Regions from separate parts of the Blastococcus sp. SYSU D00922 genome, predicted to be linked through region 3. Evidence: riboswitches for the same ligand, from Rfam matches in the RefSeq annotation. Region 3 holds a riboswitch; each other region holds the start of a gene.
What was found. Region 3 has a riboswitch for cyclic di-AMP ahead of ACI78T_RS16450 (peptidoglycan DD-metalloendopeptidase family protein). Riboswitches for the same ligand answer to the same signal wherever they lie in the genome.

Region 1 (9,858 bases), on a different contig from region 3:
ACCCCAGCGACCAGCCCGGCGGTACGTCGGCCGTGCTCGACAGCCGCGCCCTCGACCAGCTGCAGCAGCGGGCCGCCGAGGTGCAGACCGGTCTGCAGGAGCAGCAGACGGAGGTCGCCGCGGCCCGCGAGGAGCAGGTTCGCGCCGAGGAGGCGGTGGCGGCCGCCGAGGCGGTCGTGTCCGACGCCGAGGGCGAGCTCGCCGTCTACCAGCGGGAGGTCGCCAGCTACGCCGCGGCGGTCTACCGCGACGGCGGCGCGGTGACCCCCCTGACGCTGCTGCTCTCCGGGGGTGACCCGGGGGAGGTCGTCGCGGCGATGGGCTTCCTCGACGTCGTCGACGCGCACGCCGCCCAGGTGATCGGCGCCGCCGAGGAGCAGCGGCAGGCGGCGCTCGACGAGCAGGAGCGCGCCGAGGCCGCCCTCGCCCAGGCGCGGGAGCGCGCCGACGCGGTGGCCGCCAAGGTGGCCGAGCTCGAGGCCCAGGCCGACGCGGTCACCGACGAGCTGGACGACGCGCTCAGCGTGGTCGACCGCCAGCTCGCGCAGCTGCAGCAGGAGCAGCTCGACGTCAACGAACGGACGGCGGCCAACTGGCGCGCCTACGTCGAGCAGCTGGCGGCAGCCGGCGTCACCGCCCCGCCGGCCTCGGCGCTGCTCGACCCCGCGGCCGGGCTGCCGCCCGGGCTGGTGCCGGTCGGGGCGAGCGGGGGAGGCGCCCAGCGCGGCGCGGCCCAGCTGCCCCGCCAGCCCTCGTCCTTGCTCGTCCTCCCGGCCGAGACGCTGTCCGCCGTGACCGCCGCCATGGACGCGCTCGGCCGGCCCTACGCCCCGGGCACGGCCGGTCCGGACTCGTGGGACTGCGGTGCGCTGGTGCAGTCGGTGTACGGCGGGGCCGGGGTGGCGCTGCCGGGCAACCAGGCGGAGCTGTTCGCGGTGACGACCCCGGTCGCGCCGGCCGACGTGCTCCCCGGGGACCTGGTGTTCCTGGGGACGCCCGAGGCGGGTCTGGGCCACGTGGGGATCGCCCTGGACACCAAGACCATGCTGGCCGCCGACGCGCGGGCCGGCGCGGTCGTGGTCCGGACGCTGCCCGCCGACCAGGTGCTCGGGCTCGGCCGGCCGACCCTCGGCCAGCGCGCACCGGTCGCCGCTCCGGGGCCCACGGGCGGCGCGCTCAGGATGGAGTGCGGCAACACCGTCTACCCGCCGAGCTACGACGGCGCCCGATCGTGGGGCGGATACCCGAACGGCCTGATCCCGCCGAGCGCGCTGTGCCCGATCGGCGTGGGGTCGCACTCCCTGCGCTGCGACGCGGCGGCGGCCTACAAGGCGATGTCGACGGCCTTCGCCGGCGCCTTCGGGACGCCGATCTGCATCACCGACTCCTACCGGACCTACGCCAGCCAGGTGAAGCTCTACGGGGAGAAGCCGGCGCTGGCCGCCGTCCCGGGCACGAGCAACCACGGCTGGGGGCTCGCCGTCGACCTCTGCGGCGGGATCGAGCGGTTCGGCACGCCCCAGTACGACTGGATGAAGGCCAACGCGGGCCGCTTCGGCTTCCTGCACCCCGACTGGGCGGAGCCCGGGCGGGGCCGCGAGGAGCCCTGGCACTGGGAGTACGCCGGAACCTGAGGCCCCGCGTCCGGCGACGGGCCGGAATTGTCGGTGGCCGCTCCTAGCGTGCGTCTCGACTCACGGAGGAGAAGAGCCATGCTGATCGACTGCGACACCTGCACCGCACGCCCGACGGGCTGCGCCGACTGCGTCGTCACCGTCCTGCTGGGCGCGCCCCCGGGCTGCCAGAGCACCGACCCGGTGGTCGTGCCGCTTCCCGGCCGCGCCCGCGGCACGGTCGACGCGACGGCGGACGACGTGGCCGCGGAGGACGTCGTCGTCCCGCGGCCGGGCGTCGTCGTGGAGTTCGACGACGTCGAGCGGCGGGCCGTCCGAGCCCTCGCCGACGTCGGCCTGGTGCCCCCGCTGCGGCACCGGGAGGGGCACCGCGACGGGTCGGCCGGGGGCGCCGGCAACGGCCGCCGGACCGGCTGACGAGCACCCGGACGGAACGGTCCGCTCCAGGTCACACAGGGCGGAAACCGGCTCGCCCACCTGCGAATACGGCACTCGGAGCGATCTCCGTCACACGGGTCCCAGGAGCCTCGGTTTGTCACGGGGACATCACGGTCGTAGGGTCGGCCGGTCCGACCGAGTGGTCGTCACCCGCTGAGGGGTGACCTCGGACGGGCACCGCCTAATCGCCCGACGGCGCCTGCACAGGTGCTCGACGGTGAGCCGGGGACCCACCGCAGTCCTGGGGTGAGTTCTCCTGCCGGGCCGGTTCGCCGGTGCGCAGGGGATAGGGCCAGTCTTCCCAGCCCGAACCCGTCAGCTAACTCGGTAGGCGGTAGCAGAGGAAGAAACGGAGAGCCGCCGCTCGTGGCGACCCCACACGCCGTACTGTCGCACGCCCTCGAACAGTCGCACCTCCCTCGTCGGTCCGCGTCCGGACACGTCGGATGGCTGCGCTCGGGTCTCCTCCTCGGGGTGACCGCGGCCCTCACGTTCACCGTCCTGCCGGGGACCGCCGCCGCGGACCCGGCCACCGTCACCGACGCCGCCCAGGCCGCGCAGAAGGTCGCCGAGGCCGAGCACCAGCTCGAGGTCGTGACCGAGCAGCTCAACGAGGCGAAGGTCCAGCTCGACGCGCAGCAGGCCGCCGTCGCCGACGCCGAGAAGGCCGCCGCCGAGGCGCAGGCCCAGCTCGACGCGCTCGACGGCCAGGTGCGCCAGCTTGCCCGCTCGGCGTACACCACCGAGGGCTTCTCCCGCCTGGACGTGCTGCTGACCAGCGACTCCGCCGAGGAGTTCGTCCACCAGCTGGGCACGCTCGACGCCATCGCCGGGCACACCACGGCCCAGCTCGCCGAGGTCGCCGACGCCGCGGACGCCGCCGAGTCGGCCCAGGCCGACGCGGCCGAGGCGCGCGCTGCGGCCCAGAAGGCCGTCGACGACATCGCCGCGCAGCAGGAGGAGCTCGAGGGGGACATCGCCGACTACCAGCGGCAGTACGACGCCCTCACCGCGCCCCAGCAGGCGCAGGTCGCCCGGGCGCACGGCGGAACCGAGGCGCAGGCCGTCCCCAGCGGCGTCGTCGCCCCGAGCGGTGCGGCGCAGGTCGCGGTGGACACGGCGCTCGCCCAGGTCGGCGACGCCTACGTCTGGGGCGCCGGCGGCCCCGACTCCTTCGACTGCTCCGGGCTGACGCAGTACGCCTACTCCGCGGCCGGCGTGAGCCTGCCGCACTCGAGCCGGAGCCAGTCCACGATGGGCACCCCCGTCTCGGTGGGTGACCTGCAGCCGGGCGACCTGCTCTTCTACTACAGCCCGACCAGCCACGTGGCCATGTACGTCGGCAACGGGAAGATGGTCCACGCGTCGACGTCGAGCAAGCCGGTCATGGTGGTCGACTTCAACTCGATGAGCGGCTTCACGCACGCCCGCCGCATCGCGGGCTGACCGACCGCACCGCGCCGAGGGCCGGTGACCCGCCCAGGGGTCACCGGCCCTCGTCGTCCCGGCAGGTCCTCATAGGATCGGCCGGGTGACCGCTCGCCGGGCCGCCCTGATCACTGCGGTCGTCCTCGGCGTCGCGCTCGTCGTGGTCATCGCGGTCGCCACCCCGTGGTCGCCGCTGCCGGAGCCGGCCGGCGGCCGCAGCCCGGTCGACCCGACCGCCGGTCTGTCCGCGACCGAGCTGGGCCGCGCCGAGGCCTTCGCGGCGTCGCTGCGGCCGGCGTCGGTCGCCTCGCTGCTCCTGGGCCTGCTCGTGTCGGCCGTGCTCGGCCTGACGCGCCTCGGCTCCCGGCTGGTGCGGGCGGTGGCGGCGCCGCTGGGCGGGGGATGGGTCTGGCAGGTCCTCCTCGGGGTCCTCGCGCTCGCGGTGATCGGCCGCCTGGTCACCCTGCCGCTGTCCGCCTACGGCGAGTCGGTGCGCCACCGGTACGGGCTGTCCACCCGCAGCTGGGGTCTCTGGCTGCGCGACGTCACCGTCTCGACCGCCATCGACGCGGGCCTCACCGCGCTCGGGCTCCTGGTGGTCGTCCTCTTGGCCCGGAAGCTGCCGCGCACCTGGTGGGCGTGGGCCGCGGCGGGCGCCGCCGCCCTCGTCGTCGTCGGCTCCTTCCTCTGGCCGGTGCTGATGGAGCCGGCCTTCAACAGGTTCGAGCCGCTGGCCGCCGGGCAGCTGCGCACCGATCTGCTGGAGCTGGCGGAGGAGAACGGCACGCCGGTCGAGGACGTCCTGGTGTCCGACGCCTCGCGACGGACGACGGCGCTCAACGCCTACGTCTCCGGGTTCGGCTCGACCCGCCGCATCGTCCTGTACGACACGGTGCTCGACCGCCTGCCCGACGCGCAGGTGGAGTCGATCGTCGCGCACGAGCTCGGCCACGTGGCGACCGACGACGTCCTCACCGGGACGCTGATCGGCGCGCTCGGTGCGGGTGCCGGGGTCGCTCTGCTGGGCTGGCTGGTCTCCTCGCCCGCGCTCCTGCGGAGGGCCGGCGCCGACGCGCCGGGTGACCCGCGCGTGATCCCGCTGGTGCTCTTCCTCATGGCCGTCGGCACGCTGGTGGCCACGCCGGTGCAGAACGCGGTGTCCCGGCACATCGAGGCCCGGGCGGACGTGCACGCCCTCGACCTCACCCGGGACCCCGAGGCGTTCGCCGACATGCAGCGCGACCTCGCCGGCTCCAACCTCAACGATCCCGACCCGCCCGCCCTCTGGCAGTGGTTCTACGGCTCGCACCCGACCGTCTCCCAGCGCCTGGCCATGGCCGAGGACTGGACGCGGCTGGAGCGGCCGTGAGCCGGACCCTCGTCGTCACCAACGACTTCCCGCCCCGCCAGGGCGGGATCCAGACCTTCGTCGCGGCGCTCCTGGCCCGCCGGCCGCCGGAGTCCCTGGTCGTGCTCGCCTCGCGGTCGCAGGGCTGGGAGGAGCACGACGCCGCGCTGCCCTACGAGGTGGTCCGCTACCCGACGACCATGCTGCTGCCCACCCGGTCGGTCGCCCGGACGGCGGCGGAGCTCGCCCGCAGGCACGGGTGCGACAGCGCCGTCTTCGGTGCGGCCGCCCCGCTGGGGTTGATCGCGCCGGCTCTCCGGGCGGCGGGTGTCGGGCACGTGCTCGGCATCACCCACGGGCACGAGACCGGGTGGGTGGCCCTGCCGGGCAGCCGCCAGCTCATGCAGCGGATCGCGTCGCACCTCGACGTCGTCACCTACATCAGCGAGTACACCCGCGAGCGGCTCGCGCCCGCCCTCGGGACGCGCACCCGGCTGGCCCAGCTGTCCCCGGGCGTCGACGTCGACAGGTTCACCCCGGACGCCGACGGCGCCGCGGTCCGCGAGCAGTACGGCCTGGGCGACGCGCCGGTCGTGGTGTGCGTGTCCCGCCTGGTCGCGCGCAAGGGGCAGGACGTGCTCGTGGCCGGCTGGCCGCGGGTGCTGGCCCGGCATCCCGGGGCGCGCCTGCTGCTCGTCGGGGGCGGTCCGCTCGAGACGTCGCTGCGGCGGGCGGTCGCGGCGCGCGGGCTCACCGGCTCCGTCGTGTTCACCGGGCCGGTCGACCCGGCCGCACTCCCCGCGCACTACGCCGCCGGGGACGTCTTCGCCATGCCGTGCCGCACCCGCCGGGCCGGTCTGGACGTCGAGGGCCTGGGCATGGTGTTCCTCGAGGCGGCGGCCTGCGCGCGGCCCGTCGTGGCCGGCACCTCCGGTGGCGCCCCCGAGGCGGTGCGGGAGGGCGTCACCGGCCACGTCGTCGAGCCGCGCTCCCCGGAGGCCGTCGCCGACGCCGTCGCCGACCTGCTGGCCGATCCGGCGCGGGCGCGGGCGATGGGGAAGGCCGGGCGCGCGTGGGTGGAGGAGCGCTGGTCCTGGACGACGATCGCCGCCACGTTCGCCGACCTGCTCGACCCCGCGCAGCACTGAGCCCCGCCCCGCGAGGTGCGGGACGGGGCTCAGCGGTCGGTCCTAGCGGGCGTAGAGGTTCTCGACCTCGTCGCCGAACTCCTTCATGACCACGGCGCGCTTGAGCTTGAGGCTCGGGGTGAGCATCCCGTTGTCCTCGGTGAAGTCCGTGGCCAGGATCGTGAACTTCTTGATCGCCTCGGCCTGCGACACCGCCTTGTTGGCGTCCTTCACCGCGGCGTCGATCTCGGCCTTGAGCTCCGGGTCCTCGCGCAGCTGGTCGACCGACTGGTCGGCCGGCTTGCCCTTGGACTCCAGCCACTGCGGCAGCGCCTCCTCGTCGAGGGTGATCAGCGCGGCGATGAACGGGCGCTGGTCGCCGACGACGATGCACTGGCTGACCAGGCGGTGGGCGCGCAGCCGGTCCTCCAGGACGGCCGGGGCGACGTTCTTGCCGCCCGCGGTCACCAGGATCTCCTTCTTGCGGCCGGTGATCTTCAGGAAGCCGTCGTCGTCGAGCTCGCCGAGGTCGCCGGTGTGGAAGAAGCCCTCGGAGTCGATGGCCTCCTTCGTGGCGTCCTCGTTCTTCCAGTAGCCGCGCATGACGATGCCGCCGCGGATGAGCACCTCGCCGTCGTCGGCGATGCGGAACTCGACGCCCGGCAGCGGGCGGCCGACGGTGCCGATGCGCAGCGCCTCGTCGTGGTTGACCGACGCGGCGGCCGTCGTCTCGGTCAGGCCGTAGCCCTCGAAGACGGTGACGCCGATGCCGCGGAAGAAGTGGCCCAGCCGCTCGCCGAGGGGAGCGCCGCCGGAGATCGCGCCGAGGCAGCGACCACCCAGGGCGGCCCGCAGCTTGCCGTAGACCAGCTTGTCGAACAGGGCGTGCTGGGCGCGCAGCGCGAGGCCGGGGCCGCCGGTGTCCTGCGCGCGGGACCAGTCGATGGCCACCTGGGCGGCCTTGTCGAAGATCTTGCCCTTGCCGTCGCCCTCGGCCTTGGCCTTGGCGCTGTTGAAGACCTTCTCGAACACGCGCGGCACGGCCAGCACGAACGTGGGCTTGAACTCCCCGAGGTCCTCGACGAGGTTCTTCACGTCCGGCGTGTGGCCGATGACGGTGCGGTTCTTGATGGCGCCGACCTGCAGGACCCGGGCCAGCACGTGCGCCAGCGGGATGAACAGCAGCAGCGAGCCCTGCACGCTCATGAAGCGGTCGAGCAGCGTGATGCCGTTGCCGATCTCGAACAGGAAGTTCGCGTGGGTGAGCTCGCAGCCCTTGGGCCGCCCGGTCGTGCCGCTGGTGTAGATCAGCGTGGCCAGGCTGTCGGCCTTGAGGGTCGCGCGCCGCGCCTCCAGCTCGCTGTCGGGCACGTCCTTCCCCGACGCGATCAGCTGGTCCATCGCGCCGTCCTCGATGACGTGCACCGAGCGGAGGTCGGGCGTCTGGTCGCGGACCGACTCGACGGCCGCGGCGTGCTCGTCGCGCTCGACGACCACGGCGGTCGCGCCGGAGTCGGACAGGATCCAGGCGACCTGGTCGGCGCTGGAGGTCTCGTAGATCGGGACGACGACGCCGCCGGCGGTCCAGATGGCGAAGTCGAAGACCGTCCACTCGTAACGCGTCTTGGCCTGGAGGGCGACACGGTCACCGGCGGCCACGCCGGCGGCGATGAGCCCCTTGGCGACGCCCCGGACCTCGTCGCCGAACTGCTTCCACGTGACGTCACGCCACTGGCCGTCCACCCGCCGGCGGAGGCCCACCTCGTCGCCGTGCTCGGCGACGTTCGTGGTGAGCATGTCGGGGATGGCCTCGTCCGGACCCACCTCGGTGGTCGCGGGGACGCTGAACTCGCGCACGCCTGGTCCTCTCCTCCCCACCGCCCACGGGCACCGTCGCCCACGGCCCCGGACAGGGACGTCGTGTGGAATCTAGCCGTTCTCGCTACCCGTGAGTAGCAGAGTCCCGGGCCGTCTGCTCGCTGGACGCCGGGAAACGGTTAGCCTGCCTCCCATGGCCGACCAGTCCACCCAGTCGATCGTCGTCGACGCTCCTGCGGCCGACGTCATGGCGGTCATCGCCGATTTCCCGGCCTACCCGCAGTGGGTCGCCTCCGCGAAGCAGGTGGAGGTCCTCGAGACCGGCCCGGACGGTCGCGCCCGGCAGGTGCACTTCGTCCTCGACGCCGGGGCGGTCAAGGACGACTACGTCCTCGACTACACGTGGGACGGCGACCGGAAGGTGTCCTGGAACCTGGTCAAGGGCCAGATGCAGAAGCGCCAGGAGGGGTCGTACACGCTCACCGAGCGGGACGGCGCCACCGAGGTGACCTACGCGATCACCATCGACCTCTCGATCCCGATGCTCGGGATGATCAAGCGCAAGGCCGAGAAGGTCATCCTCGACACGGCTCTCAAGGAGCTCAAGAAGCGCGTCGAGGGCTGAGTTCTCAGTGGGCCGTGCCATGCGTACCTTGCTCCTCACCGGCCCGGGTGGGGCCGGGACCTCGACCCTCGCCGCCGCGGCGGCGGTTCGCGCCGCGCGGACGGGCCGCCGCACCGTGCTGCTGTCCCGCCAGGCGCCCGCGGTCGCCGGGCTGGACGCCGAACCGGGTCTCACCGTCCGGGCCGTCGACCCGCAGGCCGCCGTCGAAGGTCTGTGGGCCGGCGCCGCCGACGGGATCGGCGCGGTCCTGCCGCACGGGACGCTGCCGCCCGCGTCGTCCGTCGTCCCCCTGCCGGGCGCCGGTGACCTCGCCCTCTTCGCCGAGCTGGCGCGGGCCGAGGCCGACCTGGTCGTCGTCGACGCCGGCCCGGTCGAGTCCGCGCTGGCGCTGGTCGCCCTGCCGGCCACCCTGCGGTGGTGGCTGGACCAGCTGATGCCTCCCGGCGTCCGCGCCCTGGGCGCCGTCCGCACCGCTGCCGTCGCGTCGGGGGCCGTCCGGCGCGGGCCGGTCGACGCCGCGCTGTCCGCCGTCCCCGCCGTGGAGCGGCTGCTGGCCGCCGACCGCCTCGCCGACCCGGCCGGTACCGCCGTGCACCTGGTCGCGCCGCCGCGGCCGTCCTCGGTGGCCGCGCTGCGCGCGGCCGCGACGGTGCTCGGCCTGCACGGCCTCCGCGCGGGCGCCGTGCTCACCCGGGTGCTCCCGCTGCCCGGGGACGACGAGTGGACGACGCGCCGCGCCGCCGAGCAGGACGCCGCGCTCGCCGCGCTGGCGGAGGTCGCGCCGGTGCACCGCGTGCCCGAGGCGGCCGCCGACCCGGCCGGCGCGGACGACGTCGCCGCACTCGTCGCCGACGACCTGCCCGGGACGACGGGGTTCCCGGCTCCCGGTCCCGAGCGGCAGGACGCCGGTGCGTGGCAGCTGGCCCTGCCGCTGCCGTTCGCCGAGCACGGCGCCGTCACGCTGACCCGCTGGGTCGACGACCTCGTGCTCACCGTCGGCGGCGTCCGCCGGTCGGTGCGGCTCGACGCGCTGCTGCGCCGGTGCGAGGTCACCGGCGGGCGGCTCGCCGACCCCGGCACCGCCGACGCACGCCTCGAGGTGGGATTCCGCCCCGACCCCAAGCTCTGGCCCGCCGACCTCCTCAGCGCAGAGGGAAGGACCTCATGACCCCCGGAACCGACTGGATCGACCAGGCGCAGCGCCTCGTCGAGGCCGTCCGCGGCAGCCTCGCCTCCGCCGTCCCCCCGGCCGACGGCGAGACCGAGGGGGAGGCACAGCACTCCTCGGACTGCCGCTGGTGCCCGATCTGCCAGGTGGCGTCCGTCGTCCGCGGCGAGCGCCCCGAGGTGACGGCGGCCCTGGCCGACCTGCTCACCACCGCCGCCGCGGCGCTGCGCACGGTGGCCGAGGCCGGCCAGCCGGCCGAGCCGGCCGCCCAG
Region 2 (9,858 bases), on a different contig from region 3:
CATGCCGCCCGAGAAGGCCGCCGCGCAGATCGTCGAGGCGATCGAGGAGCGCCGGCCGCGGCTGCTCATCGGCTGGAGCGCCAAGGTCCCGGACGTGCTCGTCCGCCTGACGCCCGGTAGCTACTGGAAGCTGATCGCGCGCCGGGCGGCGCCCGCGAAGCCGCCGGCCGCCTGAAATCCGGTTGTGCCGGGCGGTAGAACCGGGAGGTGACCTCCCGCCTCGTCGAGCTCGGCCCGGACGACGCCCTCTTCGCCGACTGGTGCGCCGTCTGGGCCGCGGCCTCGCTGGCCGAGCGCCCCGACGAACCGCCCCGCCCCGCGGCCGACCACGTCGCGATCGGCCGTGAGCTGCTCACCGCGGGCGGCTCGCGCACCGGCACGCACTGCGCCGCCGTCGTCGACGGCGCGGTCGCCGGTGCGCTGCGGCTGATCCTGCCCGAGCGCGACAACACGTCGGTCGCGATCCTCGACCTCGCCGTCCACCCCGCCCACCGGCGCCGCGGCATCGGCAGCGCCCTGCTCGCCGAGGCGCTGGCCCTCGCGGCGGCGCACAGCCGCACGGTGGCCATCGCCGACGTCGACGAGCCGGTGCCGGACAACCCCGGCCGCGCGTTCGCCGAGCGGCACGGGTGGTCCTGCGACCTGCTGGAGACCCGGCGCGACCTCGACCTGCCGGTGCCCGAGGGCCGCCTCGCCGCGCTGGAGGAGGACGCGACGGCAGCGGGCGCGGGCTACGAGGTCGTCACCTGGCGGGACCGCACTCCCGACGCGCTGCTCGAGGACCGCGCCCTGCTCGCCCGGCGGATGACGACGGACGCACCGCAGGGCGACCTGCCCGTCGAGGAGGAGGACTGGGACGGCGCCCGCATCCGGGAGGTCGAGGCCGTGTCCCTGGCCCGCGGCCGGACGGTGGTCTCTGCTGGCGCCGTCCACGACGGCCGCCTGGTCGGCTACACCGATCTGCAGATCCCGCTGTCGGTGCCGGTCCGGGCACAGCAGGCGGGCACGCTCGTCCTGCGCGAGCACCGCGGCCACCGGCTGGGCGCCCGCATGAAGGTGGCGGTGCTGCGGGAGCTGGCGGCCTCCTTCCCGTCGGTGCGCCGGATCAGCACCTACAACTCCGAGGGCAACCGGCCCATGGTGGCGGTGAACGAGGCGCTGGGCTTCCGGCCGGCCGGGCAGTTCTCCGCCTGGTCCACGCGGGTGCCGGGGGTCTGAGGCGTCCGGTTGACTGGAGGCGTGCCGTCCGACCGCGCCGTCCCCGCCCAGTTCGTCCGCGACCACACCCGGCCGGAGCGGCCCTCGCTCGTCCCCGAGGTGATCCTGCACGTCGCCGCGGACGTCGTCGCGCTGTGGGAGGCGATCGAGACCGAGCGGGGCGTGGCGCCCACCGACCCGCCCTTCTGGGCCGCCGCCTGGCCCGGCGGCCAGGCCCTCGCCCGGCACGTCCTCGACCAGCCGGGCGTCGTCGCCGGCCGGTCGGTGCTGGACCTGGGCGCCGGCAGCGGGCTCGTCGCGATCGCCGCCGCGCTGGCCGGCGCCGCGCAGGTCAGCGCCAGCGACATCGACCCGTTCTCGCACGCGGCGGTCGCCGTGAACGCCGAGGCCAACGGGGTGCCACCGATCGCCGTGCTCGGCGACGTCCTGGGCGAGGACCCGCCGGTCGTCGACGTCGTCCTGGCCGGCGACGTCTGCTACGACCGCGTGATGAGCGAGCGCGTCCTGCCGTGGCTGGAGGCTGCCCGCGCGCGGGGCGCGGAGGTGTTCCTGGGCGACCCCGGTCGGCCATACGTGCCGGTCGACCGCCTGCAGCGGTTGGCGATGTTCGACGTCCCGGACACCGAAGGACCACAGGTTCGGCGGACGACGGTCTGGAGACTGCCGTGACGGGTGGGGCGAGAAGCATCACGTCGCCGATTTCGGATCCGGCGTTGTCACGACTCGATAACGGCGGCTACGTTGGCTGGGTCCGGCCGGTTGTTCCTGCCCCACCGGGGGAGGCCGCGCCGGGCGCCGCCGAGTCGCCCACCACACGGGCGAGCCGGGGACCCACCGCAGTACTGGGGTGAATCCTGCTCCGAGCCCAGGCTCGGGGTGGGTAGGGCTGCTTCCCGCCCGAATCCGTCAGCTAACTCGGTAGGCGGCCACGGAAGAGACCGAAGAAACGGAGAGCAGCAGCACGGCCCGCCCTCGGGCAGACCTTGCACGCAGCAGCCGATCCGGACCGTCGCGCGGGAGACCCCTGCGCTGATGCGGTCCGCCGGGCGACCGCCCGCCGCGCTGCCCGTCGCCACACAGCAGTGGATCGCCCGCGCCCTCTGAGCGCGGGCCGTACCGCTGCGCCGTCATCCGGAGCACACGCACCCCATGAACATCCGCACCACCCTGTCCTCGTCCGCCGCCGCCCTCCGCGCGCGCGGCACCCGGCTGCCCGCGAAGGGCCGCCGTCCCGCCCTGTACCTCTCGACCGCCGCCGCGGGCGCGCTGATCGTCGGCGTCGTCACCGCCGGCGGGCCGCCCGCCCAGGCCGACGCCGCGCAGCCCCAGTCGGTCAGCGTCGCCGAGCAGCTCGGCGTCAGCGCCCAGACCCCGCAGAAGCTGCAGGGCGACGTCGTCGGCTCGCTCGAGCAGCTGGCCGCCAGCCGCGCCGAGCGGGACGCCGAGCAGGCCACCGCCAAGGCCGCCCAGGACGCCGCCGTCCAGGCCGAGCTCGACCGCATCGCCGCCGAGCAGGCCGCCGCCAAGGCCGCCGCCGAGGAGGCCGCCCGCGCCGAGGCCGCCCGTGCCGCCGAGGCCGAGGCCGCCGCCGCGCGCCCCGGCCAGGGCACCAACGCCGCCGTTGCTCCCGCCGGCTCCTACAAGGAGTACGCGATGAGCAAGGTCGGCAGCGCCGGCGAGTTCAGCTGCCTCGAGAGCCTCTGGGGCAAGGAGAGCGGCTGGAACCCGAACGCGCAGAACCCGAGCAGCACTGCGTACGGGATCGCCCAGTTCCTCGACTCCACCTGGGCCGGCACCGGCATCGCCAAGACGTCGGACGGCTACCGCCAGATCGACGCGGGCCTCATCTACATCGAGAAGGCCTACGGCTCGCCGTGCGGCGCGTGGGCCAAGTCGCAGTCCAGCGGCTGGTACTGATCCGCTGATCCCCGCTTCTCGAGTGTTGCTCCCGCTCCCGGGGTGCTGCAGGACCCCTGGAGCACGCAGAACACTCGAGAAGCGGGGTAGCAGGTCGTCGTGGCCGTGCACATCGGGACGTCGGGGTGGAGCTACGACCACTGGGACGGCGTCCTGTACCCGCCGGGGACGCCGTCCCGTGACCGGCTGGCGCACTACGTGCGCCGGTTCGGCACCGTCGAGTTGAACGCCAGCTTCTACCGGTGGCCGCGCGACGCCGGCTTCGCGAGCTGGCGTCGCCGGCTGCCGCCGGGCTTCCAGCTCTCGGTCAAGGCGCCCCGCGGGCTCACCCACGCCAAGCGGCTCTACGGGCCGGAGCCCTGGCTGCCGCGGCTGACCTCCGCCTGGCACGAGCTCGGCGACCGCCGCGCGGTCCTCCTGCTCCAGCTGCACCCCGCCCACCAGCGCGACGACGCCCGGCTGGCCTACGTCCTCGAGCGGCTGCCCGCCTGGATGCGGGTGGCGGTCGAGTTCCGGCACCCCAGCTGGCACGACGACGCGGTGTTCGCGCTCCTGGAGCGGCACGGCGCCGCCTACTGCGTCATGAGCGGCGCGCAGCTGCCCTGCGTCCTGCGCGCGACCGCGCCGTTCGTCTACGTCCGCATGCACGGGCCCGATCCGGCGCACCTCTACGCCGGGTCCTACGGCGAGGACGACCTCCGCTGGTGGGCCGACCGGGTGGGGGAGTGGGCCGCCTCCGGTCGCGACGTGTACGTCTACTTCAACAACGACGGGTACGGGCACGCGGTCCGCAACGCCGAGCGGCTCCGCGACCTCCTCGGCTGACTCACCCCTCGAGGAGGCCGGCCCGCTGCTTCGCGGTGAGTGCGGTGCGCACGGCCGCGTCCACGGTGCGGGCGAACACCGGGTCGCTCGCGTCGCGGGCCAGGATGGCGTCGATCATCTCGGGCACCAGCTCCGGGTCGACGGTGAGCACGAGGGTGCCGCCGGCGGCGATGAACCGCACCGCGCGGTCGCCCGGGGGCACCGCGCTGACCGCCTCCGCGTTGCCCAGGTCGTCGGAGATGACCACGCCGTCGAAGCCCAGGCGCCCGCGCAGCAGACCCATGAGGACCACGGACGAGAAGGCCGCCTGGTCGTCGGGGTCGATCTGGGCGTAGGTCGCCGACGACACCATGACGAACGGTGAGGCGGCCGAGGCCGCGAGCTGGCCGAACAGCGCCACCTGCGGGTCGTCGGCGGTCGTGACGGTGTCGGTCACGTCCGCGGAGGTGTCGGTGTTGGCCTGCACCCGCCCGAGGCCGGGGAAGTGCTTGAGGGTGGCGGTGACGCCGGCGCCGCCCAGCCCCTCGACGACGGTGCCGGCCGCGGCCGCCACCGCCTCGGGCGTGCTGCCGTACTGGCGGTCGTAGTAGCCGATCGGCTCGTTGGCCTGCTCGTTGCCCGGCGGGACGACGTCTGCGACGGGGGCGAGGTCGAGGTTCACCCCGGCGCTGCTCAGCGCCGCCCCCATGCCCTGGGCGAGCGCCGCGAGGTCGGCCGGGGGCATCGACCCCTGCTGGAGCGCCGACGGCAGGCGCTCGAAGCCGGGGCCGCGGAGGGTCTGCACGTCGCCGCCCTCCTGGTCGGCGGCCACCCACAGCCCCGGACCGGGGGCCGCGGCCTGCCAGCGCTGGCTCACCTGCGCCAGCTCCTCCGCGGCGGCCGTGGACCGGCCGGCCATGAAGAGCCCGCCCACGCCGCTCTCCGCCACCGCGTCCCCGCTGCCGAGGTCGTCCAGCGGCACGCCGGCGACGAACAGCTGGGCGACCTGCGCCCGACGGTCGAGCCCCGCCAGCGCGACCTCGACCGGGTCCGCCGGCGTGGTCGAGGCCGTCGTGGGGGAGCTGGACGACGTCTGCGCCCGGGGACCGGTGGGCGCGTCCGACCCGCACGCGGTCGCCAGGAGGGACAGGGCGAGCACGACGACGGGGACGGACACGCGGTGTCCGGCGGTGAGCATGGAAGTCCTCCCGGGAGGGCAGGGCGACGCTGCGGTGGTCCTCGCATCGTCGCCGCTGAGCGGGCCGCGGGGCACCCGCGACACCCCGGTGCCGGCCGCTCGCCGTCGTCCGGCCCGGGTAATACGGTCGGGTCATGGCCGGTGAGCAGGAGAGACCAGAGCCCCAGACGGCGACCGGCAAGCTGGTCGGGCGGTCGATCGACGAGTTCGTCAACCAGCTGCGCGGCTTCACCGACCGCGCCCGCTCGGTCGCCGGCGCCGTCCCGGCGCGGCTGCACCTGCCCGCGCTGCCCTCGCCCCCGGGGGCGATGAGCGCTGCGCAGGTGAGCGCGATCGCGCAGACGGTGCGGGCGCAGCGGGAGTCGATCTCCGCCATCCGCTCGCAGCTGGAGGCGTTCGACCAGCAGCTGGCGGTCTTCGAGCGGATCCTCGACCCCCTGGTCGAGTGGAGCGCGACCTGGGCCCAGCTGGAGAAGGCGGTCGGCGACTTCGTGCGGCCGGCTCCCGACGGCAGGCAGCCCGAGGCCTAGAGCCCCTCGTCGGTGTCGTCGCGGTGCCGGCGGCGCAGCAGCCCGGTCACCGACCCCACACGGTCCTGAGCCACCCGCAGCCCGTGGATCAGCGGGACCAGGTCCTCCTGGATGCGGCGCAGCGTGTCCGGGACGGTGTCGACCACCGGGTCGTCGAGCACCCGGCCCACCCGCTCGATGCCCGGCTTCAGGGCCCGCACCGGCTCCTCGAGCTCGTCGACGAGGTCCTCCAGGCGCTCGGCGATCCGCTGGGCGGAGGCGATCGTCGCGTGCGCCATCGTGGTGGCCTCGGTCAGCTCCTTGACCGTCCCGTTGAGATCGCTCAGCGTGCGGGGGAGCTGGGCCAGCGCCTCCGTCTGGGTCTGCAGGAGGCTCATGAGCTCGGTCAGCCCGGGGATGCGGGGCATTCCGAGCCCGCGGAAGGGATCCACGTCAGCAACCGTCGGCGAGGAGGCGGCGCGCCGCAACCGCAGTCGGCGCCGGCGTCCCAGGCGGCCCAGCGGCCGGTGCTTCGACCACTGGACCTGGGCCCTCGGGACTGCCGGCGGTCCCGTGGACCGTGCCCCGGCTATGCCCCCGTGGTGGCGCGGTCACGCGCGGCCCACCCGGCGCCTCAGAGCCCGCCGAGCGCGCCGGTGCGCACGAACTGGTCGGCGATGTCCCGCACCTTGGTGTTGGTCTCCATCGACACCCGGGTCAGCGCCTGGAAGGCCTGGTCGGCGGTGAGCCGGTAGCGCTCCATCAGGATGCCCTTGGCCTGGTCGATCACGGCCCGGGAGTCCAGCGCCGCCGCGAGGTGCTCGGCCCGATGCACGGCGCTCGCGTACAGGTACATGTTCGAGACCGGGACGACGGCGTAGTCGGCGAAGCGCGAGACCAGGTCCCGCGTGCGCCGGTCGGAGACGGTGAAGTGGCGGGCGTAGACGTTCATCGCCCCGCAGACCTTCTCCCGGGTCGGCAGCGGGAACGAGAGCACGCTGCCGCACCCTGCTGCCGCGGCCGTGCGGGCGAACTCCGGCCACGTGTCGTCCGACCGGGTGTCGACGATCTCGGCCGTCCGGCCGGTCGACGCGGCCGACAGGCACGGGCCCGCCCCTCGCCGGTACTGGGTCTCGTCCAGAGTCTGCGCGAGGTCCCCGGTGGCCGCGACGGTGGTCGGGCGGTTGTCGCCGAGGATCGTGAGGGAGATGACCGGCTCGCCGGGCAGGACGCCGGCGGCCAGGGCCGTGACCCGCTGGAGGACCGACTCCAGCGAGTGCTCGGCGAAGGAGAGCAGGCCGAGCTCGTCGAAAGCCGGCTGGGCGACGGGGTCGCCGTCAGGGGGATTCACTGCTGCGCTCCGTGTGGGTGGCACCGGACCATGCCGCCGGCGGTGGACGACGCCGCCCCGGGTGTTCCAGGGCGTGTCGAACGGCGGGACAGCTGTCCCGCCCGCGAGCCGGCTGTTAGACGCGCTTGCCTGCAGCATAGCCAGCGACGACGTCGCCGACGGCCAGCGGCCGGGGCGCCGTGTCGTCCGCGGGACGGGTCAGCGCCAGGTCGTGATGCGGACCGACGTGCCGTTGCCGGTGGACCGGACCTGCACGAGGTCGCAGAGCTGGTTCACCAGGAAGACCCCCCGGCCGCCGTCCTGGTCGACCGGGGGCAGGCGCCGGCCGGTCAGCGGGTCGGCCAGGTGCCCCTGGTCGCTGAACTCCACGACCGCCGCGCTGGGGGTGGCCCACATGGCGACGGTCCCGGTGCCCGGGCCGTGGCAGACGCTGTTGGTCGCCAGCTCCGAGGCGGCGAGCTCGAGGATCTCGACCTTCTCCGCCGGCAGGCCGGTGCTCCGGGCGAACTGGGCGACGGTCCGGCGGGTGGCGGGGATGTCCGCGGCCCCGTAGCTGCCGCGGAGGACGGCGTCGGTCGGGACGGGCAGCGCGGCACCGAAGATCCCCGTCACGTCGTCGGGGGCGTACTCCGGGCTGGGGCGGCGGCCGGCGGACGTCCCCGCCGTCGGGTGGCTGCGCACCGCGGCCCGGACGACGGCCCGGGGGAGGTGCGTCTCGTCGTAGGGGCAGAGCAGGCGCCACGGCACGCCGCCGTCGAAGGCGGAGTTGAGCAGCAGCTCGTGCAGCCGGCACTCCAGGAACTCCGCCTCGCGCCGCCCGACGAAGGCCGGCTCACCCACGCCGCGGAGCCGGCGGCCGGCTGCGGTCTGCTCCTGGAGCAGCCGGTCCCAGACGCCGATGATCCGGCCGGGGTTGCCGCCCACCTCGGCCATGTCGAGGAAGCCCACCGCGGCGGCGTCGTCGCCCAGGGCGTCGCGCAGCTGGTCCAACCGTCCGCGGGGCTCGGCGACGACCACCGCCTCGTCGTCCTCCAGCCCCTCCCGCACGAACGGGAGGAGGCCGGCCAGGAAGTCCTCGTCGTCGCGGTAGAAGAGAGCCTCGTGCTCGAAGGACGCGTGCTCGACCGCGGCCTGCGGCCGCCCGAGGACGGCGGTCACGCTGCGGCGCTGAAGGTGACCGGGGCGAGGTCGGCGAGACCCAGCACCCCCCACATCCGCCGCACCAGGTGGGAGGCCCCGCGCACCTCGAGCGGCTGCCGGTTGTCGGCCAGGTCGCGGGCCCACCGGGCGATCACCCGGGAGGCGGCGACGTCCATGAAGTCCACGCCCGCCAGCTCCAGCACCGCGCCACCGGCCTCGACCGGCGAGGACGCGAGCACGCGGGCCAGCCGGTCGGCGCTGAAGGTGTCGACGCTGCCGCTCAGCACGATGCGCGGCCCGTCGAAGAAGACCTGGAAGGGCGGCGCGGCGGGGGCGTGCACGAGGGGGTGCACCGAGGCGACGTCGGTCAGCGCCTCGGCGGAGAGCCGGCTGCTGTAGGCGCACATGGCCGTGAAGCCCGACTGCTGGGCGATGAACTCGTCGGCCACGTGCTCCCACTCGACGAGCGAGGCCCGGCGGTCGGCGTCCTCAGCCAGCGGGCTCACCTCCGCGACCACCCGCAGCCCGGTGTAACCGTCGGCGATGGCCTGGCGCGTGGCGTCGTCGTAGAAGGTGCGTTGGCTGCCCGGGGCGAACTTGCCGGCCGCCTCGTAGGCCTCGGCGGTGGTGAGCGTGCGCAGGGCGCCGTCGGCGGCGAGCGCGGCGGCGTCGCCGAAGCCGTCGGCCGGGGTGCCGATGCTGTCGATGACGCGGTTGCCGATGACCAGGACCCGCTCCCGGCGCTCGAGGCCACCGGCGAGGAAACGCCGCACGGCGCGGTCGAACGCCTGGTCGTCCTCGTCGTAGACCCAGCAGATGTGGTCGGACGCGCCTGCTCGGGGGACCTCGGTCACTTCTCCGTGGGGGCGCACCCACCCAAGGTAGGCCCCCGGGCCCGTGGAGGACAGGGGTCACGGCAAGGTCACAGCGCTGGTCAGAGGGCGCGGAGGATGTCCTCCACCCGCTCCCGCGCGTCACCGAAGAGCATCCTGCTGTTCTCGCGGAAGAACAGCGGGTTCTGCACCCCGGCGTAGCCGGTGCTCATCGACCGCTTGAAGACGACGACCCGCTCGGCCTCCCACACCCGGAGCACGGGCATGCCCGCGATGGGGCTGCCCGGGTCCTCGGTCGCGGCCGGGTTGACGGTGTCGTTGGCGCCGATGACGAGGACGACGTCGGTGCCGGCGAAGTCGTCGTTGATCTCGTCCATCTCCAGGACGACGTCGTAGGGCACCTTCGCCTCGGCCAGCAGCACGTTCATGTGTCCGGGGAGCCGGCCGGCGACCGGGTGGATGCCGAACCGGACGTCCACGCCCTTGTCCCGGAGCTTGCGGGTGAGCTCGGCGACCGCACCCTGCGCCTGGGCGACTGCCATGCCGTAGCCGGGCGTGATGATCACCGACGAGGCGTCGCGCAGCAGCTCGGCGGTGTCCTCGGCGCTGACCTCGGTGTGCTCGCCGTAGTCGCGGTCCTCCGAGACGCTGCCCTCGTTGCCGAAGCCGCCGGCGATGACCGAGATGAACGAGCGGTTCATGGCCTTGCACATGATGTAGGAGAGGTAGGCACCGGAGGAGCCCACGAGCGCGCCGGTCACGATCAGCAGGTCGTTGCCCAGGAGGAAGCCGCTGGCCGCCGCCGCCCAGCCGGAGTAGCTGTTGAGCATCGAGACGACGACGGGCATGTCGCCGCCGCCGATGGAGGCGACCAGGTGCCAGCCCAGG
Region 3 (9,858 bases):
GACGGCTGATCCGGCGACGTGATCCAGATCGCTGGCCTCGTGACGCACGGTAGTCGACGGAGCGGCTCGGCGGTACCTGCGACTCGCGGTACCCCCGCAGCGGGGTCAGTACGCGAGCATCGTGACGCGGTCGCCGCCACCGCTCTTGGAGCGGTACATCGCCGCATCGGCGCGGTGCATCAGGTCCTCGACGTCGTCCCCGGGCTCGACCTCGGCGACGCCGACGCTCGCGGTCACGCCCTGTGGGCCGCCCACCTGGGCGACGGCGGCACGGAGGCGCTCGGCGAGCATCTCGCCCGACGAGCTCACGGAGGTGTCGGCCAGGACGGCGAACTCGTCGCCGCCCAGCCGGGCCACCGTGTCGGTCTCCCGGACCGCGGCACCGAGCGCGGCGCCCACGGCGCGGAGCATCGCGTCGCCGGCCGCGTGCCCGCCTGCGTCGTTGACGGCCTTGAACCCGTCGAGGTCGACGAGGCAGACGACGGTCTGGTGGCCCCAGGCGGCGTCGTGGACGGCGTTGGTGACCCGCTCGAGGAACGCCCGGCGGTTGGGGATGCCGGTCAGCGGGTCGGTCGCGGCCAGGGTCTCCTGCGTGCGGATGAGCATGACCTGGCGGTCGTAGGCGGCCCAGGAGTTGGCCGAGGCCATGGCGCACACCATCGTGATCGAGCCGAGCAGGCAGAGGAAGAACAGGCCGGAGGTGCTGACGTCGGGCAGCTCCACGAAGAGGAGGTAGCTGCCGGTCATCACGCTCCCCATCGCGACCACGCCGTAGGGCGAGTAGGCGACGGCCATGAAGGTCAGGGTGAGGAAGAGCAGGCCGTCCAGCGGGCTCGACGAGCCGCCGTCCAGCCGGGTGCCGACGATCACCACGACCGTCGTGAGCACGCTCCACGCGTAGAACAGCGACGGCCCGCGGGAGTCGCGCATCATCGCCTCGAGCGGCAGGAGCAGCAGGCCAGGGACCCCGACGATGACGAGGCCCGCGAGGGCCAGGATGACCGGGTGGTGCCGGCCGGGCGTCTCGGTGAGGAAGGTGTAGCCGACGACCGTCCACGCGGCGACCTCGGTGAGCAGCACGCCGTAGCGGACGTGGCGGACCCAGTAGGCGGCCCGGTCGTCGTCCTCGGCGAGCGGTCGGTAGAGCCCCGCGCGCAGCGCGGCGGCCAGCCGGCGCACAGGGCCCGGCCGGGCGACGACGGGCGCGGTGGCGGCCCGGCGGTCTCCAGGCGGTCGTTCGGTCACGGATCTGCGATCGGCCCGGTCCACACCTTCCTTGACCCGCCCCTCACCCCACGGGGGGAGAGCGATTGCCGGGCGGACGTGGCGCGTGCCACGCGATGACCTGCGGTTCTCCATGCCTGCCCGCTCCCGGCCGCGGGTAGGGCGACTCCCGTGGGACGACACCAGGGCATGGCGGACGCCGGGCGCGACGAGGTCGCGGGCCGGGTGCTGCGGGCGTGGGACGTGTTCATCGAGCAGGCGGCGTCGGTCGACCTCGACCGCCCCTCGCGGCTCCGCGGCTGGCGGGCGCAGGAGATCTGCGTGCACCTCGGCTGCTGGGACGACCACACCGCGATGGCCGACCTCATCGCCTCGGCACGCGCGGGAGGAACGGGCACTCCACCGGACGTCGACGCCACCAACGCCCGGGTGACCGCCGCGCACCGCGACGCCTCGCGGGAGGAGGTGCTGGAGGGGCTGCGGCGCAACCGCGAGGCGACGGCCCGCTACCTCGCCGAGGAGCCCGAGGATCTGGACACCGCGCTCACCGTCTCGGTCGTCGGGCGCATCCCGCTGCTGAGCGTCGTCCTGGGGCAGGCCTACGAGCTCGCCGTCCACGGCCTGGACCTGGTGTCGTGCGGCGCCGCTCCCCCGCCGCCCGACGTCCTGCAGTCAGGCCTGGCCGCGCTGGCCGACGTCACGGGCGGGCTGGCCGCCTCCATGGCGATCGACGGCGAGGTCACCCTGGCGACCCCGGACGGCGGCTGGACGTTCGTCTCGTCCGGCGGTGGGTGGACGGTCCACCAGGTGCCGGCCGGGCGGATCGAGGGCCCCGCGGTCGAGGGGCCGGCCGATCTGCTGTTGGAAGCGGCCTCGGGGCGGATCAACCCCGTGCCGGCCGTCGCGCGCCGGAAGCTCAAGGTGCACGACGTGGGCGGCCTCCTCCAGCTCGCGCCGATCGTGCAGGCGGTCCCCGGCATCCCGGGCGGCCCGATCCTCCAGCTCGCCGCGCGCACCGTCGGCGGCGCCGGCGGCATGCTCGGACGGCTGTTCCGGAAGGGCTAGACCGGCTCCCGCTCGGGCGCCGGACGCCGCCGGCGCCACGCCAGGAAGCCGACCCCGGCGAGCACGAGGACCACGACGCCGACCGGCACGACGGTGACGGTCGTGGCCCAGTGCGCCAGGACGCCGGCCGAGGCGCCGACCCCGACCTGCACCAGGGTGCTCGGGACGAGCCCAAGCGCGGTCGACAGCGTGTAGGGCCCGAGCCGGACGGCGGTGAGGCCCGCGCCGTAGCTGAGGACGACGAACGGCATGACCGGGAGGAGCCGCCCGGCGAGCAGCGCCCAGAAGCCCCTGTCGAGCATGAGCCGGTCGACGCGCTCCATCCGCTTCCCGGCCAGGCGCGCGACGGCCGGGCGGCCGAGCAGGCGAGCGAGGCCGAAGGCGGCCAGCCCGCCCAGGAGCCCGCCGGCGAGGGCCACCGCCAGGCCCGCCTGGAAGCCGACGACCACGCCGAGCAGCACCGAGACGGCCGACCGCGGGACCGGCGCCAGCAGCACGACGGCGACGCCGAGGACGATCCCGGCCCAGGTCCAGGGGCCGGCGCCGTCGACCCAGGTCCGCACCGTGCCGACGTCGGGGAGCTCGACGGTGACCGCGAGGAGCAGCCCGGCGAGCACCACCAGGCCGAGGACGGCGGCACGCACCCAGGTGCTGTCGACCGCCGTCCTCACCCGTCCATCCTCACCCGGGGCGGACGCCCGGGGTCAGCAACCCCCGCCGAGAGAGATGCCGCGAGCGCTCAGCCACGGCACGGGGTTCACCCGGTTCGCGTAGAGGCCGCCGGTGTGCACCTCGAAGTGCAGGTGCGGTCCGGTCGACTGGCCGCGGTTGCCGACCTCGGCGATCTGCTGGCCGGCCGTCACGACCTGCCCGGCGGACACGAACATCTGGTTGACGTGCCCGTAGAGGGTGATGGTCCCGTCGCCGTGCTGGACCGCGACCGCCAGGCCGAAGCCGCTGGCCGGGCCGGCCTGCAGGACGATGCCGTCGGCCGGCGTGAAGACCGGCGTGCCGATCGGGGCGGCGATGTCGACGCCGGCGTGCAGCGTGCCCCACCGGTTGCCGTAGCAGGAGGTGACCCGGCCCGTGGTCGGGGCGATCGCGCCGGCCGCCGCGGTGAGCGTGCTCGCGGCCGCCCCCGCCTGCTGGGCCGCCCAGGCGGCCTCGGCGTCCCGGGCACCCTGCAGCGCGAGGAGGCGGATCTCGGCTTCGCGCAGCTGCCCGTCGAGCGCGGCCTTCTCCGCGGCGGCGGCGTCGAAGGTGCCCTGCGCGGCGGCCAGCTGCTCGTTGACCGCGGCCTCCTTCTCCGCCGCGGTGCGGGCGAGCCGGTCCCGCTCGGCGACGGCGGTGCGCGCCGCCCGGTCCGCACGGCGCTCCCGGATCTCGGCCGCCTCCAGCTGGTCGAGCACCTCCATGCGCTGCTCGCCCAGGTGCTCGAGCGTGGCCGCCTGCTGGAGCACCTCGGTCGGGCTGTCGGCGTCGAGCAGGATCGCGACGTCACCGAACGTGTCGTCGCCGCCCATGTAGGCCTCCCGGCCGACGTCCGAGACCTGCTCCTCGGCGTCGTCCACGGCGCCGCGCGCCTCGGCGAGCCGGGTGGCGGTGGCGGTGGCCTCCTCCTGGGCGGCGGCCAGGGCGGCCTGCGCCGCGAGCGCCTCGCCGGCGGCGGCCTCCGCCTCGACGGTGAGCCGCTGGAGGGTCTCCTCCGCCTCGGCAACGCGGGCCGAGATCTCGGCGACCCGGGCTTCGACGGCGTCGTGCTCGCTCTGCGCCTCGGCGGTGCGGTCGCCCGGAGCGGCGTGGGCCGTCGCGGTGCTCAGCAGGAGGGCCGCGAGGGCTCCGGCGACGAGGCCGGCCCGCCTGGTGCGGTGCCGGAGCTGGTTCTGGGCAGGGGTGATCTCGGTGTGGTGCAGGGTCGCCAAGGCGACGCGTCTCCTGTTCTCCGCGACCGCCTACCGAGTTAGCTGACGGGTTCGGGCCGGAAATGCCCTACTCACCCGCGTCCCCGAAACGCGCGGGCGTGATTCACCCCAGTACTGCGGTGGTTCCCCGGTCCGCGCGGACATCGGTCCGGCACGGTTCGGCGGGGCCCGGCCGATGCCCTCTGGGTTCGAGGGCGGCAGCTCGTCCGGACCGCGGACGACGGTACGTGGGGCAGGAGTGAAAGTCACGGCGAGATAACGAGCCGCAGGTCAGCCCTCCGAGCCGCGGCGGACGGCCCTCGCCGGGACCGGAAACCGCCGGTTCCGAGCCCCTCCACCACCCGTTCCCGGAGGGGCCATCTGGCAGGCTGGAGGCCGTCGGGGCGGTAGCTCAGCCGGTCAGAGCATGGGACTCATAATCCCTGGGTCGTGGGTTCGAGCCCCACCCGCCCCACTCGAGTCCCCGGGTGCCTCAGAGCGGCGGGCTGAACCTGTCCGGGCGCACGTCGGTGTAGGTGCCGACGGGCACGCTCAGGGTCAGCGAGCCTGCATCCCGGAACTCGAACGTGACCGGGACGTCCAGGCCGCTGCGCAGCCGCTCCTGCAGCCCCGTCAGCTCCAGGTGCGCCCCAGCCACGTCGCGGACCACGGCGACTCCGCCCGGCGGCACTGTCACCGCGACGTCGGCGTCCGGTGGGTCGTCGCCGTCGCGGAGCACGACCTCGTCGGCAACGTCGCTGCTCGCCCCTATGAGCTCGTCCTCGTCCTCGCCGTCGTTGGCGATCGTCAGGAGCAGGGCGGCGCTGTCGCCGGCGACGTGGAAGCTGCCGCGTGTCCCGGGAGAGGCGATGGACACGCTGAGCAGCCGGAGGGGGCCGATCCGACCGTCGACGCTGTCGAGCTGGAACCTCGTGTGCTCGTAGCTCGACGGGCCGGTCCGCAGCGCGCTGCAACCGGCGAGCAGGACAACGAGCAGGAGCGTCGCGACGAACCCGGCGCGCTTCACGTCGCCTCCAGGGAGTGGCGTCAGATGGCGATGAAGCCGGTCGCCAGGCCGGCGATGCCGGTGATCCCGGCGGCCACGATGACGGCGCAGAGCACCGCCTCGGTGGGGCTGAAGATCCGGCGGCCCCGTTCGCTCCGCGCCTTCACGTACAGCACCGTGGCCGGGGCGAGGATCACCGTCGCCAGCAGGAGGAAGGTCAGGCCGGCGGCCTCGAACAGGAACAAGGTGTACGCGGTGGCGATCCCGGCGACGACGGCCTCCTTGCGCCGCGTCCGCCGGTCGACACCGTCGTACGACTCCCCCGTCAGACCCAGTTTCAGGGCGTAGGCGGCAGCGAGGAAGTACGGGATCAGCGCGAGGCAGGTGCTCAGGTCGAGCATGAAGTTCAGCGCGTCGGTCAGGACCAGGGTCGCCGCGAGGAGTCCTTGCACGGCCAGCGAGGTGACGACGAGCGCGGTGATGGGGGTGCTCCGGTCGTTCTCCCTGCCGAGGAAGGCGGGCATGTCGTCGTTGCGGGCGGGGATGAACATCACCTCGGCCGCCATCAGCGTCCACGCCAGGTACGCGCCCAGCACCGACACGACGACGGCCGCGCTGATGAACCAGCGCCCCCAGTCCCCGACCACCGATTCGAACACCCCGATCATCGACGGCTGACGCGTCGCCGCGATCTCCGGCTGCGGCAAGACGGCGTAGCTCGACAGCGTCACCAACGAGAAGATCGACAGCACGCTGAGGAAGCCCAGGACCGTCGCCCGTCCGACGTCCTCGCGCCGCCTGGCGTACCGCGAGTAGACGCTGGCGCCCTCGATGCCGATGAACACGAACGTCGTGATGATCATCGTGTTGCGGATCTGCTCGTCCAGGGAGCCCAGGTCGCCGTAGCCGGTTGCGATCCAGTTGTCCGCGAAGACACCGGCGTCGAACGCGATGAACAGCACGACGACGAAGACCAGGATCGGCAGGATCTTGAACACCGTCACGATCCGGTTGATGACGGCGGCGTCGCGGACCCCACGCGCGATGAGGGAGTGGAAGAACCAGACCCCGGCCGTGCCGAGGGCGACGGCGAGAACCGTGTCGCCGTCGCCGAAGGCCGGGAAGAAGGCACCGAGGGTCGCGGTGATGAAGACCCAGTAGAAGGTGTTGCCTGCGACGGTGCTCGCCCAGAACCCGATGGCGGAGTTGAAGCCGACGTAGTCGCCGAAACCGGCCTTGGCGTAGATGAAGACGCCGGAGTCCAGGTCGGGCTTGCGGATGGCGAGGTTCTGGAAGACGAAGGCGAGCATCAGCATGCCCGCCCCCGCGATCGCCCATGCGATCAGCGATCCGAGGATCCCCGTCGCCACGCCGAAGCGGGCGGGCAGGGAGAACACCCCGGCGCCGACCATGCTGCCGACGACCATCGCGGTCAGCGTGGGCAGGCTCATCCGGCCTGGCGTCGGCGTCGGGACCTCGGCAGCCGTGTCCACCCGCGGAGCTGTGTCCACCATGCCCGGCTCAGAAGTCGACGGGATCGCGGATGATCGGGCAGGTCATGCAGTGGCCGCCGCCTCGCCCCCGGCCCAGTTCGGCTCCGACGATGGGGATCACCTCGACCCCCGCCCGGCGGAGCACCTCGTTCGTGTGCGTGTTGCGGTCGTAGGCGAAGACGACGCCCGGTGCGACCGCGACGACGTTGTTGCCGGAGTCCCACTGCTGGCGCTCGTTCGCGTAGGCGTCCCCGCCCGTCCCCAGCACCCGGAGCTCGGAGAGCCCGAGAGCGTCGGCGACCACCTCGGGAAACGACCTCGTCTCCTCCGTGACCTCGACCGGCTCCCTGTCGCCGGGCCGGAGGCTGAAGGTGTGGATGCCGTCGACGATGTCGAGGTAGGCCGTGGCGATGTCGCGGTCGGCGAACGTGAACACCGTGTCCAGGTGCATCGCCGCCCGCAGTTTCGGCATGCCGGCGACGAGGACCCGCGAGGCGGCGCCGTTCTCGAAGAGGGCCGCCGCGAACTGCGTGATGGCCTGCCGTGAGGTGCGCTCGCTCATGCCGATGGCGACGGCCCCGTTGCCGATCGGCATGACGTCACCGCCCTCCAAGGTGGCCAGCCCCCAGTCGCGGTCCGGGTCGCCCCACCACACGGTGGAGCCCGCGAAGTCCGGGTGGAAGGTGTAGATCGCCTTGTAGAGCAGGGTCTCGTCGTGCCGGGCCGGCCAGAACAGCGGGTTGAGGGTGACCCCGCCGTAGACCCAGCAGGTGGTGTCGCGGGTGTAGAGCGTGTTCGGCAGCGGCGGCATCAGGTACTCCCGGACGCCGGTCGACTCGCGGGCCAGGGCGACGTAACCCGGGCGGAAGTCAGCGGGCAGGTCCGCGGTGGACAGCCCACCGACGAGGAACTCCGCCAGCCGCCGGTCCGGCAGCCCTTCCAGGAACTCCCTTGTGGCGTCGACCAGCCCGAGCCCCACTTCGTTGACGGTGATCTTGCGGTCCAGGATCCACGCCTTGGCCTCGGGGATCGCCATCGTCTCGGCCAGCAGGTCGTGCAGCTCCACCACCTCGACGCCGCGGGCGCGCATCTGCTCGACGAAGTCCGCGTGGTCGCGGCGGGCGTTGTCCACCCACAGGACGTCGTCGAACAGGAGGTCGTCGCAGTTCCGCGGGGTGAGCCGGGAGTGGGCCAGGCCCGGCGCGCAGACCAGGACCTTGCGGAGGACGCCCACTTCCGAGTGGACGCCGTAGGAGACGGTCGTCCGGGCGGTCGGTGCCAGCGTTGTGGTGCTCACGGCGGTTCTCCGGGAGACGCAGGAAACCGGTCGACGCGGCGACGACGGACGGAAACCGGGCAACCTGGCCTCGGCCGAGGGCGACGCAGCTGGCGTCGACGACGTCACGACGGCGAGTGAGCATACGACCGCTCCGGGGTGCGGGGAACCGGTTCTCGCGCTCTGCTGGCGATGCCGTCTCACCGGCTGTAGCGGTACCGTGACGGCTCGGCCGAACGCGCCGTCGGCCGGTGGCCGAGCGGCCGACACGACGTGAACAGCGGTCACCTCCGTGGACGTCCTCCGTTGGACGGGACACGCTGGAGGGGACGTCGTTCCGAGCCGCGGGGGAGCTGCATGGCGAAGCACAAGGGCGATCGGCCGAGGGCCGGCCGCTCGGTCTACGTGCTCGGGACGACGTGCGGCACGCTCGCCGTCGCCGCGGTCGTCTCCGCCGTCTACCCGGTGCCCTACCCGACCGCGCAGCGCGACGAGCTGCCCGTCACGAGCCAGGACGACGTCCTGTCGACGCTCGACGACGTGTGGTTCCCGGTCGACGAGTCCGAACCGACGGGCGGGCCGCTGCAGGTGCCGGACATCGGTGTCGTGCTCGAGGACTACGACGAGCGCTACTCAGCGCTCGAGGCGGCGCGCGCCAAGGAAGCGGGCGACGACTACGTGCCCGCCTCTGACGACGACGACGTGGACGCCCGGATCCCGGCGAACCGCTACGACTCCCTCGACGAGCTGGACAACCCCGTCGAGCGGCTCCCCGCTCCCCCGGCCCCGCCCGCAGAGCCCCCGGTGCTCGGCCCCCCGGTGGTCGGACCGCCGGCCCCGCCACCGCCGGCCACCCCCGCGGTGACCGACCCGACGCCGGCCGCCCCTGCCTCGCCGTCCACGCCACCCGCGACCCCGCCCCCGACGCAGACGCCGCCGCCCCCGTCCGAGGAGCCGCCGCCCCCGTCGGAGGAGCCACCGCCTCCCCCGCCTCCGGCGGACACGACCCTCGCGCTGGGCGAGCGGTACGAGCACAAGGCCGCCGACGGGACCGTCGACTTCACGATCACCCTCGTCCGCGTGGAGGCCGACATCGCCTGCACGGCCGGCGCCGTCACCCCCGAGAACGGCCACCTGCTCGGCCTGCACGTCGAGGTCGCCGACCCGACCCCGGCCGCCGAGGGGACGCCGCCGTCGCCGAGCGCCGCGGACTTCCGCTTCGTCGGCGCGGACGACGCCGTCACCGCCGACGTGGACACCGCCGCCTCCGCCGGGTGCCTCGCCGACGGCTGGCCGAACGGCCGCCCCGGCCCCGACGCCCCGGTTGCCGGCACCGTGGTCCTCGACGTGCCGGCCACCACCGGCACGCTGGTCTACCGGCCGGCGGACTGGGCGGCGGGCATCCGCTGGAGCCTCCCGCCGGCCGGCTGACTACAGCCACTGGAGCGATGTCGTTCCAGTCACTGCACCGAGCGCTCGTCGGGCGCCCGACCCCCGGCGACGCGGGCCGTGCGAGGCTCGCCCTCCCCGACGAGAGGCGGCTCGATGCCCTCCGACAGCATGTTCGACGCACGCGTGAGCGCCGTCCTCGGCATCCCGCTGCACCGCTTCCTCGGGCTGGAGCTGCAGGACCCGGACGACCCGCCGGCGGGCATCTGGTTCCCGGTCGCCGAGCCCACGCTGAACCCGGGCGGGCTGCTGCACGCCGGGGTCATCTACACGCTGATGGACGTCGCCTGCTTCCTCGCGCTGATCCGCCGCCTCGAGGACGACGAGCACGCCGTCACCCACGACATCACGGTGTCCCTGCTGCGACCCGTCTCGCCCGACAAGCGGGTGGACATCACCGGGACGGTGCTCCGACGCGGCCGCTCGGTCGCCTTCATGCGCGCT

Region 1: linked by a shared signal. The riboswitch ahead of ACI78T_RS15080 (NlpC/P60 family protein) and the one ahead of ACI78T_RS16450 (peptidoglycan DD-metalloendopeptidase family protein) in region 3 are both predicted to bind cyclic di-AMP.
Region 2: linked by a shared signal. The riboswitch ahead of ACI78T_RS18825 (aggregation-promoting factor C-terminal-like domain-containing protein) and the one ahead of ACI78T_RS16450 (peptidoglycan DD-metalloendopeptidase family protein) in region 3 are both predicted to bind cyclic di-AMP.

The regions. Positions count from the first base shown of each region.
Region 1 is NZ_JBJGZL010000010.1:79,044-88,901, forward strand. Features, by position in the region: gene ACI78T_RS15070 (D-alanyl-D-alanine carboxypeptidase family protein) at 1-1,634, shown strand, start outside; gene ACI78T_RS15075 (hypothetical protein) at 1,713-2,051, shown strand; cyclic di-AMP (ydaO/yuaA leader) riboswitch at 2,241-2,421, shown strand; gene ACI78T_RS15080 (NlpC/P60 family protein) at 2,547-3,518, shown strand; gene ACI78T_RS15085 (M48 family metallopeptidase) at 3,604-4,869, shown strand; gene ACI78T_RS15090 (glycosyltransferase family 4 protein) at 4,866-5,996, shown strand; gene ACI78T_RS15095 (AMP-dependent synthetase/ligase) at 6,039-7,832, opposite strand; gene ACI78T_RS15100 (SRPBCC family protein) at 7,987-8,418, shown strand; gene ACI78T_RS15105 (ArsA-related P-loop ATPase) at 8,438-9,586, shown strand; gene ACI78T_RS15110 (hypothetical protein) at 9,583-9,858, shown strand, end outside.
Region 2 is NZ_JBJGZL010000017.1:25,761-35,618, reverse strand. Features, by position in the region: gene ACI78T_RS18840 (SDR family NAD(P)-dependent oxidoreductase) at 1-175, shown strand, start outside; gene ACI78T_RS18835 (GNAT family N-acetyltransferase) at 208-1,218, shown strand; gene ACI78T_RS18830 (class I SAM-dependent methyltransferase) at 1,240-1,887, shown strand; cyclic di-AMP (ydaO/yuaA leader) riboswitch at 2,015-2,154, shown strand; gene ACI78T_RS18825 (aggregation-promoting factor C-terminal-like domain-containing protein) at 2,368-3,135, shown strand; gene ACI78T_RS18820 (DUF72 domain-containing protein) at 3,235-3,960, shown strand; gene ACI78T_RS18815 (glycoside hydrolase family 3 N-terminal domain-containing protein) at 3,962-5,137, opposite strand; gene ACI78T_RS18810 (hypothetical protein) at 5,272-5,667, shown strand; gene ACI78T_RS18805 (hypothetical protein) at 5,664-6,098, opposite strand; gene ACI78T_RS18800 (ANTAR domain-containing protein) at 6,281-6,997, opposite strand; gene ACI78T_RS18795 (anti-sigma factor RsbA family regulatory protein) at 7,196-8,155, opposite strand; gene ACI78T_RS18790 (MEDS domain-containing protein) at 8,152-8,991, opposite strand; gene pntB (Re/Si-specific NAD(P)(+) transhydrogenase subunit beta) at 9,072-9,858, opposite strand, start outside.
Region 3 is NZ_JBJGZL010000012.1:67,509-77,366, reverse strand. Features, by position in the region: gene ACI78T_RS16465 (diguanylate cyclase domain-containing protein) at 106-1,245, opposite strand; gene ACI78T_RS16460 (maleylpyruvate isomerase family mycothiol-dependent enzyme) at 1,396-2,289, shown strand; gene ACI78T_RS16455 (TVP38/TMEM64 family protein) at 2,286-2,960, opposite strand; gene ACI78T_RS16450 (peptidoglycan DD-metalloendopeptidase family protein) at 2,994-4,211, opposite strand; cyclic di-AMP (ydaO/yuaA leader) riboswitch at 4,223-4,375, opposite strand; tRNA gene ACI78T_RS16445 (tRNA-Ile) at 4,592-4,665, shown strand; gene ACI78T_RS16440 (copper chaperone PCu(A)C) at 4,684-5,217, opposite strand; gene ACI78T_RS16435 (basic amino acid/polyamine antiporter) at 5,238-6,647, opposite strand; gene ACI78T_RS16430 (arginine deiminase) at 6,718-7,986, opposite strand; gene ACI78T_RS16425 (hypothetical protein) at 8,323-9,396, shown strand; gene ACI78T_RS16420 (PaaI family thioesterase) at 9,511-9,858, shown strand, end outside.